Regions from separate parts of the Lysinibacillus sp. FSL R7-0073 genome, predicted to be linked through region 2. Evidence: riboswitches for the same ligand, from Rfam matches in the RefSeq annotation. Region 2 holds a riboswitch; each other region holds the start of a gene.

Region 1 (3,283 bases), 140 kb from region 2:
TCTAAAACAGAGCCGAAGCGGATTGCATTGTAGATTTCTGGTTCTTTTTCAGCAGAAAGGTTGATCGTTTTTGCATAGCAACCACCTTCAATATTGAATACACCATTATTAGACCAGCCGTGTTCATCGTCACCGATAAGCTTACGGTCTGGATCAGCGGATAATGTTGTTTTACCAGTACCAGATAGACCGAAGAATAATGCTACGTCGCCAGCTTCACCAACGTTTGCTGAACAGTGCATAGAAAGGATACCTTGTTGTGGTAATAAGTAGTTCATAATACCGAAAATAGATTTTTTCATTTCACCAGCATATTCAGTACCACCAATTAAGATAATTTTCTTTTCAAGTGATACAATGATGAATGTTTCAGAAGCAGTACCGTCAACCGCAGGATCTGCTTTAAAGTTAGGAGCTGAGATGACAGTGAAGTCTGCAACATGCGAAGCTAATTCGTCTTTAGTTGGACGGATAAATAATTGATGAGCGAAAAGGTTGTGCCAAGCGTATTCATTAATAACTTGGATGCTTAATTGTGAATCTTTGTCAGCACCAGCAAAGCCTTTGAATACAAATAATTCATCTTGTTCTTTTAAATATTTTATTACTTTTACATACAGGTTATCGAACACTTCAGAGGAAATTGGTTGATTGACTTTACCCCAGTCAATTTGATCTTTTGTGCTTTCTTCTTCTACTGTATATTTATCTTTAGGTGAACGACCAGTGTATTTGCCAGTTTCTGCACGAACTGCGCCATCTACTGTTAACATTGCCTCACCACGAGAAGTAGCTTTTTCTGCTAATTGTGGTACTGAAAGTTGAACGTTAATGTTACCGCCGCTTAATAATTCCTTCAGTTCGTTTGCAATTTCTACTGAATTCATCGATTAAATACCATCCTTTTTTATAGTATTCCCTTGATTTAGAGGGATTTTTTCTTAATTTCAAAAATAGTATAACACAATTGGTTAAATAATCTATACTAATTAAGAAATTATTTTAGAGTTTTTATTACTTTTCAATAAACTGACAAAAAATAATGTTTTTCGAGTAGAAAACATTCAATGCTACAGTAAATTGTCTAAAATTTGAGCCACACATATGTTACCACAAGATGCTAGGTATGTTGTAGGGATTAATTTTCTTCTGTTTACATCATCACCCAAGAATGAAAATTTTTATGGCGATTATTTGTTCCTTCCTTACTATACAGTAATACATAAGAAAATATTTGACAACGTTCTACCTTTTCAGTAACATGAAAATTGAACGGATACTCTTATCCCGAGCTGGTGGAGGGTCAGGCCCTGTGAAACCCGGCAACCTGCATGAATTATTTCACGACATGCGTTGGTGCCAACCTGATGCAAGGGAAAATCCCTTGAACGATAAGAGTGAAAGGTAACGAAGTCATTATTCCTTTCCTCATGTATAGTAACGTGAGTAAAGGATTTTTTTATTGTTAAAAATCAATGTAAAGGTAAGTATATGTAGTTCTTTCCTTATTATAATGACGGATCTTTCGAAATCCTCGTGTTAAAAGTAGCAGTTATTTTTTCACGTAAAGTGAAATGACAACAACAGCGGCTTGAGAGTTCAATCCTTAGGAGCGGACTTGACATGGGTAATGAGTACCGTATTCAAATACTTTTTGTAAGAGTAATAGGAGGAAAACTAAATGACAAAACGTCGACTGTTTACATCAGAAAGTGTAACAGAAGGGCATCCAGATAAAATTTGTGACCAGATTTCGGATGCCATTTTAGATGCTATTTTAGCAGAAGATCCAAATGCACGTGTAGCGTGTGAGACAACTGTAACAACAGGATTAGTATTAGTAGCAGGAGAAATTACTACTTCTACTTATGTAGATATCAAAGGTATTGTACGTGATACTGTTGCAGAAATCGGATATACACGTGGAAAATATGGCTTTGATGCTGAAAACTTAGCGGTACTTGTAGCAATTGGTGAGCAATCTCCAGATATTGCTCAAGGTGTTGACCAAGCTTTAGAGGCTCGTGAGGGTTCTATGACAGATGCAGATATTGAAGCAATTGGTGCAGGGGACCAAGGCTTAATGTTTGGCTATGCATGTAATGAAACACCTGAGCTAATGCCATTACCAATTAGCTTAGCTCATAAGTTAGCACGTCGTTTAACTGAAGTTCGTAAATCTGGTGAGCTAGCTTATTTACGCCCCGATGGTAAAACACAAGTAACAATTGAGTACGATGACAATAACGTACCTGTACGTGTCGATACAATTGTTATTTCAACACAGCATGATGAAGAAGCAACACTTGAACAAATTCAGGCTGATCTAAAACAACTTGTGATTGCTCCTGTGGTGCCAAGCGAATTATTAGATACAAACACAAAATACTTTATCAATCCGACTGGCCGTTTCGTCATTGGTGGGCCAAAAGGAGATGCTGGTTTAACGGGCCGTAAGATAATTGTTGATACATACGGTGGCTATGCACGACACGGTGGCGGTGCATTCTCAGGTAAGGATGCAACAAAAGTTGACCGTTCAGCTGCCTATGCGGCACGTTATGTAGCTAAAAATATTGTAGCAGCTGGTTTAGCAGAACGCGCTGAAGTACAACTGGCTTATGCAATTGGTGTGGCACAGCCTGTTTCCATTGCTGTTGATACATTTGGTACAGGAAAAGTGAAGGAAAGCGAAATCGTAGAATGGGTTCGTGAGCTATTTGATTTACGCCCAGCAGGTATTATTAAAATGCTTGATCTTCGTCGTCCAATTTATAAACAAACTGCAGCCTATGGTCACTTTGGTCGTACAGATTTAAATGTACCATGGGAACAAACTGATAAAGCTGACGCATTACGCGTAAAAGCACGTCTGTAAACTATTGTGCTAAAGTGCTGAAGTCGTTAGAAAATTATTCTAATGTATTATGAACAAAAGGGGCTTTTCTGCCCCTTTTGTTTTTTTGCAAAAATGCCTCGCCTTTATTCCTTGAAAATTGTCATGGAAAGCGGGGATTTTTTATAATGGATCAATTTCTTTATAAGCTTTTATTTTTGTAGAGATTTATAATACTGACCTTTTTCTGCGTATTCACGTACGATACGTTCCATATCCTCTTTATCCTCAGCGTTTAATTCTCGGACAACTTTCGCTGGACGACCTAATGCTAAGCTATTTGGAGGTATGACTTTACCAGGAGGCACGAGACTTCCGGCTCCAATAAATGCACCCTCTCCAATCTCTGCTCCGTCTAAAATAATGGAGCCCATACCGATTAAGGCA
Region 2 (3,283 bases):
TTTTCATTTATGACACTCCTTTTATTTTGATAAAAATATGTTAGCGGCAAGAACCGGAATAACCTCAGTTTTATTAACGTTTATCAATTTTTTCTGTAATGAAATCACCAATCCATTGGATGATAAAGACTATTACTAAGATCAAAATAGTTGCCATTAATGTCACATCTTGGCGATTTCTTTGGAATCCGTCTAAGAAGGCTAAGTTTCCAAGACCCCCTGCACCGATTATTCCTGCCATTGCTGTATAACCGACAAGTGCTACAGCCGTAACTGTAATACCTGAAATAAGTGCTGGTAAGGATTCAGGGATCAGAACTTTCCAAATAATTGTGGCTGTTTTAGCCCCCATTGAACGAGCTGCTTCAATAACACCCTTATCAATTTCTCGTAACGCAATTAATACCATACGCGCATAGAACGGAGCTGCACCGATAATTAAAGCTGGTAAAGCAGCATTAGCTCCACGGATTGTACCTAGTAAAAACTTAGTGAATGGAATTAATAAAATAATTAACACGATAAATGGGATAGAACGGAATATGTTAACGAGCGACCCTGTTAAAAAGCTAACAATTTTATTAGCCCATAACTGATTCGGACTTGTTAAAAATAGGACGATCCCAATGGCTAACCCAAGAATAAATGTAATAACTGTAGAAATGGCCGTCATATATAATGTTTCATACGTAGCCTGCCACATGCTATCCCAGTCTACATTCGGAAAGAGATTAGTTAGCATCTGCAATCACCTCCGTTTGTACTTCCACTGTATTTAAATAGCTTAAGGCTTCAGTCACGTTTGCTTTGGACCCGTCAATTTGCACAATGAGGGTACCATATGCACCATTTTTCGTTTGTGAAATATTTCCGTGTACAATGCTTACTTCCACATCGAATTGCTTTACTAGATGTGAAATAACTGGCTGTTCTGTTTTTTCACCAACAAAAATCAATTTGACAAGTTGTCCAGTTGGATAATTTGCTTTGATTTGTTCTACTGTATCCTGTGTTTCCTTTGTATTTGTAATTTGAGCTACAAATTTCTTAGTAATGGCAGCCTGAGGAGCCTGGAAAACTTGCAATACTTCTCCACGCTCTACAATTTCGCCTGCCTCCATCACTGCTACACGATGACAAATCTTGCGAATGACATGCATTTCATGAGTAATGAGGACAATCGTTAACCCTAAACGTTCATTAATATCCACCAGTAAATCAAGAATGGCATCTGTTGTCTCAGGATCTAGTGCAGATGTTGCCTCATCACATAGTAAAACCTCTGGATTATTTGCTAATGCTCGTGCAATCCCTACACGTTGCTTTTGTCCACCAGACAGCTGCGATGGATATGCTTGCTCGCGACCCTCTAAGCCAACAAGTGCTATCAATTCCTTCACCCGTGCCTCACGTTGAGCTTTTGATACACCTGCAATTTCTAATGGGAAGGCAATGTTTTCTGCAACTGTTCGCGACCAAAGTAGGTTAAAATGTTGAAAAATCATACTAACCTTTTGTCTAGCTGCTCTAAGCTTTTGACCTTTAATCGATGAAAATTCTTGATTGTTCACCGTTACTGTTCCTGCTGTTGGTTTCTCTAAACCATTAAGTAAACGAATCATGGTACTTTTACCAGCGCCACTATAGCCGATAATGCCAAAAATTTCACCCTTATTAATAGTAAGGTTAACATCTTTGACTGCCGTTAATTCGCCATTTGCTGTTTTGTATTTCTTCGTTATATTTTGAAGCTGTATCATAGCGAATACTCCTTTTCTTATATAAAAAAACCCCTTCACTCATAGACAAGTAGAAGGGGTCACGTATTATACGTTGAACCGTTCTCTCATCTTTCAAAGAAAAATCTTTGGGTGATTTGGCACCTTTTCACTATGTGATGGTTGCCGGGCTTCATAGGGCACTTCCCTCCGCCGCTCTTCATAAGAGTTCGATATATTTAATGTTTTAGTAATATATTTGTTACTTTACCACGCTAATAAAGTTCAGTCAATTGATTTTTTTAACAATTCGTACAAAAATGGTACGGATTGAAAAGCATAAATCTTTTCTGTCACTTTGCCGCCATCACAAACAAGTAAACAAGGGACGCTTTCAATTTGATGTTCAATAGCAATTTGCTCCAAAAAATTAATATTTGCTTTCCCTAGTTTTAGGTGAGGTAATAGTTGTTCTACAATTGACATCATTTTCGATGCCACTGCACAAGTACCACACATCTGTGTATATAAATAAAACGCAGCTTTTTCTCCCGACTGTAAAGCCGTCTCCCACTGCTCTTTTGACCATTCTTCCATTTAGTTCACGCAACCTTACAAAATATATTCATTATGGATTGAGAAATGCGCACGCAGTAAAATCATTGCTAACACTTTTCTTGGTGTCGTTTCTACTTCCTTATATGTCGGCATTGTACGTAAATGCTCTGCTTCCGGATAATGTCTGTCCATTAAAGCGCGTAGCTTATCGCCTGAAGTATCAGCATCAAAAAAAGTAAATAGCTCGTAGCCCTCATAGGGGTCTATTAGCTCCTCTAATTGATGCACTCCAATTGTTCCATTCGTACATAGTATTGTAACATTCTCGTTCAAAATTGGCTCAATTTGTAGCTTATCTGAGCGTCCTTCTACTATCAAGCATTTCCCATCGAACATTACGCCACCTCCATTTAGACATACCCACTTATACATTATTATATAATAAAAAACGCCGGTAGTTTCCGACGTTTTTTTGATTATGGCTTGTCTTATTCTGCAGTCATCTCTTCGTATTGTTCTGCTGTCATAAGTTTATCAACTTCTGATGCATCAGCAGGCTCTACGACGATCATCCATGCTTTTTCATATGGTGATTCATTTACGAATTCTGGGCTATCTTCTAAATCTGCATTTACTTCCACTACAGTACCTGAGATTGGTGCATACAATTCAGAAACAGTTTTTACTGATTCTACGCTACCGAATGGATCATCTGTTTTGATTTCATCGCCAACTTGTGGAAGTTCAACGAAAACGATATCTCCTAATTCAGATTGTGCGAAGTGCGTAATACCGATACGTACTTTTCCATCTTCTACTTTTACCCATTCATGCTCTTCAGAGTAACGTAAGTCTTTCGGTGTGCTCATGCAAAAAACCCCTCCATAATTATGTAATATATTCACTTTCAGTGTGCCATACTTCTCCTATAAAAACAAGGATAAAAACGGTTATAACCAAGCTTGCTCAAAATCGGATTCTTTAAACCCTAAAGTTACTTTTTTTCC
Region 3 (3,283 bases), 1.1 Mb from region 2:
TTGCTGTACAGGAGAATGGTGAATTTGAATGGACATTACCAGACCGTCCTGATGTAAATAAAGATTACTGGACTGGAGATGCCAGTCTTGGCCTAAAGCCGGATGGTCACATCTATTCATTAACATACAGTCTTCATGAAAATCAATTTATACGGGAGGTAAATATACTGTCTCCTGCAGAAATATATGAACGAATAAAGGAAGGCGATTTTCCTCAAATAAAGTATAACGCACTCGTACAGGAGGAAGACCTGATTATAAAAAAAGGAGACCAAATTGAGATTGAATCGATTGAGCTTTCGTATATGTATGATACAAAAGGATTCTATCAGCCCATATACAATGTTTCTGGCAAGTTCAACGACAATGATTGGTTTACTTTAATTCAGGCAAGAAAGTAACAGCTCGTTCCAAATACTTAAGCAAAGCCCAGGCTTCAATTAATAGAGCAACTGGGCTTTTTTATTTTCGACTGTAAGGGGCTTCGATGACGAAAAATCAAATCTATGAGCGTGAACAATTAGAAATGTTAACGAATGATCAATTAGGTTTAGAGAGCATCTATCTTCAAAGAGTATGTTGAATTTGGTAGTATATTACCAAATACTAAAAATGACAAAAGTCATCGAGAGTGAACTTCTCAACGGCTTTTGTCTACAGTCTGAAAATAAAGTTTAGGCTTTCTTTTTTTTCGGGTATCCAATGAGTATCGCTATCACACCACAAATACCAATAAGAATTGGATAGAAAGAGTACGGCAAGATACTAACTGGCGATATTTTAGCTACGCTTGCGGCTACAAGGAATTGGGCTCCGTATGGGAGAAGACCTTGGACTGTACAGGAGAAAATATCTAAAATACTTGCGGACTTTCTCGGCTCAATCTCATACTGGTCAGCAATATTTTTGGCAAGCGGCCCGGCAATTAAAATAGCAATTGTATTATTAGCCGTAGATAAATTAGTTAGACCCACAAGACCAGCTATACCAAATTCAGCACCCTTCTGCGATTTAATCCTGCGCGTTGCAAGACGGAGCAAAAAGTCAATTCCACCATTAAATTTAATAACCTCCACCATTCCAGCTATTAATATAGCTAGAAAGGCGATTTCATACATCCCTTCCATTCCTTCGCCAATCTTTTGTATAAGGCTCATTATGTGATAGCTGCCATCTGCTAAGCCAACAGCACCGGCGAGAATAATCCCTAATGCAAGAACGAGGAAAACATTCATTCCAGATAACGCTAAAATAATAACTAAAACATAGGGAATAATTTTTATCCAATTATAGCTTAGATGCTCTACTTGAGCTGCTTCCCCGGATGTCATAAACCCTAAAATAATGCTTGTGATAATAGCTGCCGGCAATACAATCCAAAAATTGACCTTAAATTTGTCCTTCATTTGCGCGCCTTGTGAACGAACGGCAGTAATAGTAGTATCTGAAATAAAAGATAAATTATCACCAAACATCGAACCGCCTACAACCGCTGCCATCACTAAAGCAATAGATAGCTCCGTAAGATCGCTTATCCCAACTCCAATTGGCGCCAGCGCAACAATCGTCCCCACTGATGTACCCATGGATAGAGAGATGAAACAGGCAATGATGAATAAACCTACGATAAGCAGGTTTTGCGGAATAATCGATAAAGCAAAGTTAACAGTGGAATCTACGGCCCCCATCCCCTTCGCTACCTCTGAAAATGCCCCTGCTAATAGAAAAATAATAACCATCAGCATGACATTTAAATTTCCCGCACCTTGGCAAAAAATATCAACCTTTCGGGAAAACGATTCTTTTCGATTCATCGCTAGAGCTACAGCACCCGAAATGCTGATGGCTACAATGACAGGGAACGCATAAAAATCACCCATTATAACCCCTGAACCAATAAATAAAATCATAAAAACAACAAATGGGATTAGCGCCCATGGATTCTCTTTCTTCATTGTCTACCTCCAAAAATTAAAAATCAGCCATGTTTTTTATTTTTTCACCATAAAAAAGGCCTCATCTTGAAATAACAAGAAGAGGCCTTATATTTAAAACGCTCCTCTTATCTATCAAGAACATTGCTTGCTGGATTTGGCACAGTAACTTAATAGTTCCGCTGCCGAGATTTCATCGGGCCAGTCCCTCCATCTCTCTTGATAAGAAGAAAAAATATTATTTTTGACACAATATTAAAATACTAAAATAAAATATCCATAATTGCAACATGTTTTTAATTAGAAAAAATTCTCAGAATTATCATCAAGTGCGGAATTCAACTTTTTAGACTAATAATACGAAGCTTTGAATGGACACATAAACCGAAAAGATAAATACCCCGACTAGAAACCAACCATATAATTTTCTCTCTCGCCGAAATTCATTAATTCCTAATGTTAACATAAATAAACCTAGAAAAAGGATCATTAAAAAGTTTAGCCGATAATCATGTGGCATAAGTCCGTAAATGGAAAGCGTGATGCCTATCATTGATAAAATAATTTGTACTGTTTTTAACAAAATAATCCCCCTTTTTGCTTGAACGAATACTATCAATTATCTAACCTTTTTTGAATAAACAAATTCTATGATGGGTGAGATGACAAATGTAAGCCCAACAACTAAGATCAAGGGATATTTTTCATGTCATTTAAATCATGCTTTGCCTTTTAACCTTCCAAGCTTTCCGAGATACGTTTGCGCCTAAAAAGCTAAATTTACATGGAGAAGCGATTGAAAAGACATCATTATGGGCCTATTTTTTTACAGGTGTTTGGTTAGTAGTTTCTGCACCAACTGCAATCGTTTGGTTCGCAATGGTTGGTGGCAGTGTAGCATGTACAACTATTGGACATTCAGCTACTGAAAGCTTACTTCCCTTCTTCTTCGGATTTATCACCGTTTCAATCCTTTGGGGGCTAATCCTTTCATATTTAAGTAGCATAGGTGGTAAAATAATGGGGAAAAGGCTTATGTAAATATGTTCGTTTATTTCAGGATTACTCTTTTTGTACGTTACTTTTTATGTATTCTGGAATGGTTTTGAAAAACCTATGTTTTTAATGTTGGTGGCAGAGAAAAAATAAGCGCTTATCCGTGTGTTTATATCTGTCACATTAGCACATTTCATTGCATGATGCCTGCCAAATACTAGTAGTGGTGGTAGAGGGCTAGATTACCCCATAAATTAATTCTCTTAAAATCTCATAAAACAAAAAACCAGATGCCCCTCATAGAAGAGCGCCTGGTTTTATTGTGAAAGTGAATCTTACTAACTTACTTAGTT

The links. A riboswitch is a leader RNA that binds a small molecule or an ion and turns the genes downstream of it on or off. The one in region 2 is predicted to bind S-adenosylmethionine.
Region 1: it holds a riboswitch for S-adenosylmethionine, as region 2 does, so the genes downstream of both, metK (methionine adenosyltransferase) here and MKY88_RS19255 (methionine ABC transporter ATP-binding protein) in region 2, are expected to answer to the same signal.
Region 3: it holds a riboswitch for S-adenosylmethionine, as region 2 does, so the genes downstream of both, MKY88_RS13550 (Na+/H+ antiporter NhaC family protein) here and MKY88_RS19255 (methionine ABC transporter ATP-binding protein) in region 2, are expected to answer to the same signal.

Annotation. Positions count from the first base shown of each region.
Region 1 is NZ_JBBPAS010000001.1:3,685,526-3,688,808, reverse strand. Features, by position in the region: gene pckA (phosphoenolpyruvate carboxykinase (ATP)) at 1-887, opposite strand, end outside; SAM riboswitch class I at 1,280-1,398, shown strand; gene metK (methionine adenosyltransferase) at 1,682-2,878, shown strand; gene MKY88_RS18400 (gamma carbonic anhydrase) at 3,049-3,283, opposite strand, start outside.
Region 2 is NZ_JBBPAS010000001.1:3,823,563-3,826,845, forward strand. Features, by position in the region: gene MKY88_RS19245 (MetQ/NlpA family ABC transporter substrate-binding protein) at 1-7, opposite strand, end outside; gene MKY88_RS19250 (methionine ABC transporter permease) at 74-742, opposite strand; gene MKY88_RS19255 (methionine ABC transporter ATP-binding protein) at 732-1,760, opposite strand; SAM riboswitch class I at 1,844-1,947, opposite strand; gene MKY88_RS19260 (thioredoxin family protein) at 2,004-2,315, opposite strand; gene MKY88_RS19265 (hypothetical protein) at 2,331-2,672, opposite strand; gene gcvH (glycine cleavage system protein GcvH) at 2,765-3,145, opposite strand; gene MKY88_RS19275 (arsenate reductase family protein) at 3,227-3,283, opposite strand, start outside.
Region 3 is NZ_JBBPAS010000001.1:2,717,774-2,721,056, forward strand. Features, by position in the region: gene MKY88_RS13545 (VanZ family protein) at 1-401, shown strand, start outside; gene MKY88_RS13550 (Na+/H+ antiporter NhaC family protein) at 675-1,955, opposite strand; SAM riboswitch class I at 2,060-2,163, opposite strand; gene MKY88_RS13555 (DUF3953 domain-containing protein) at 2,281-2,517, opposite strand; gene MKY88_RS24625 (LysE family transporter) at 2,655-2,975, shown strand.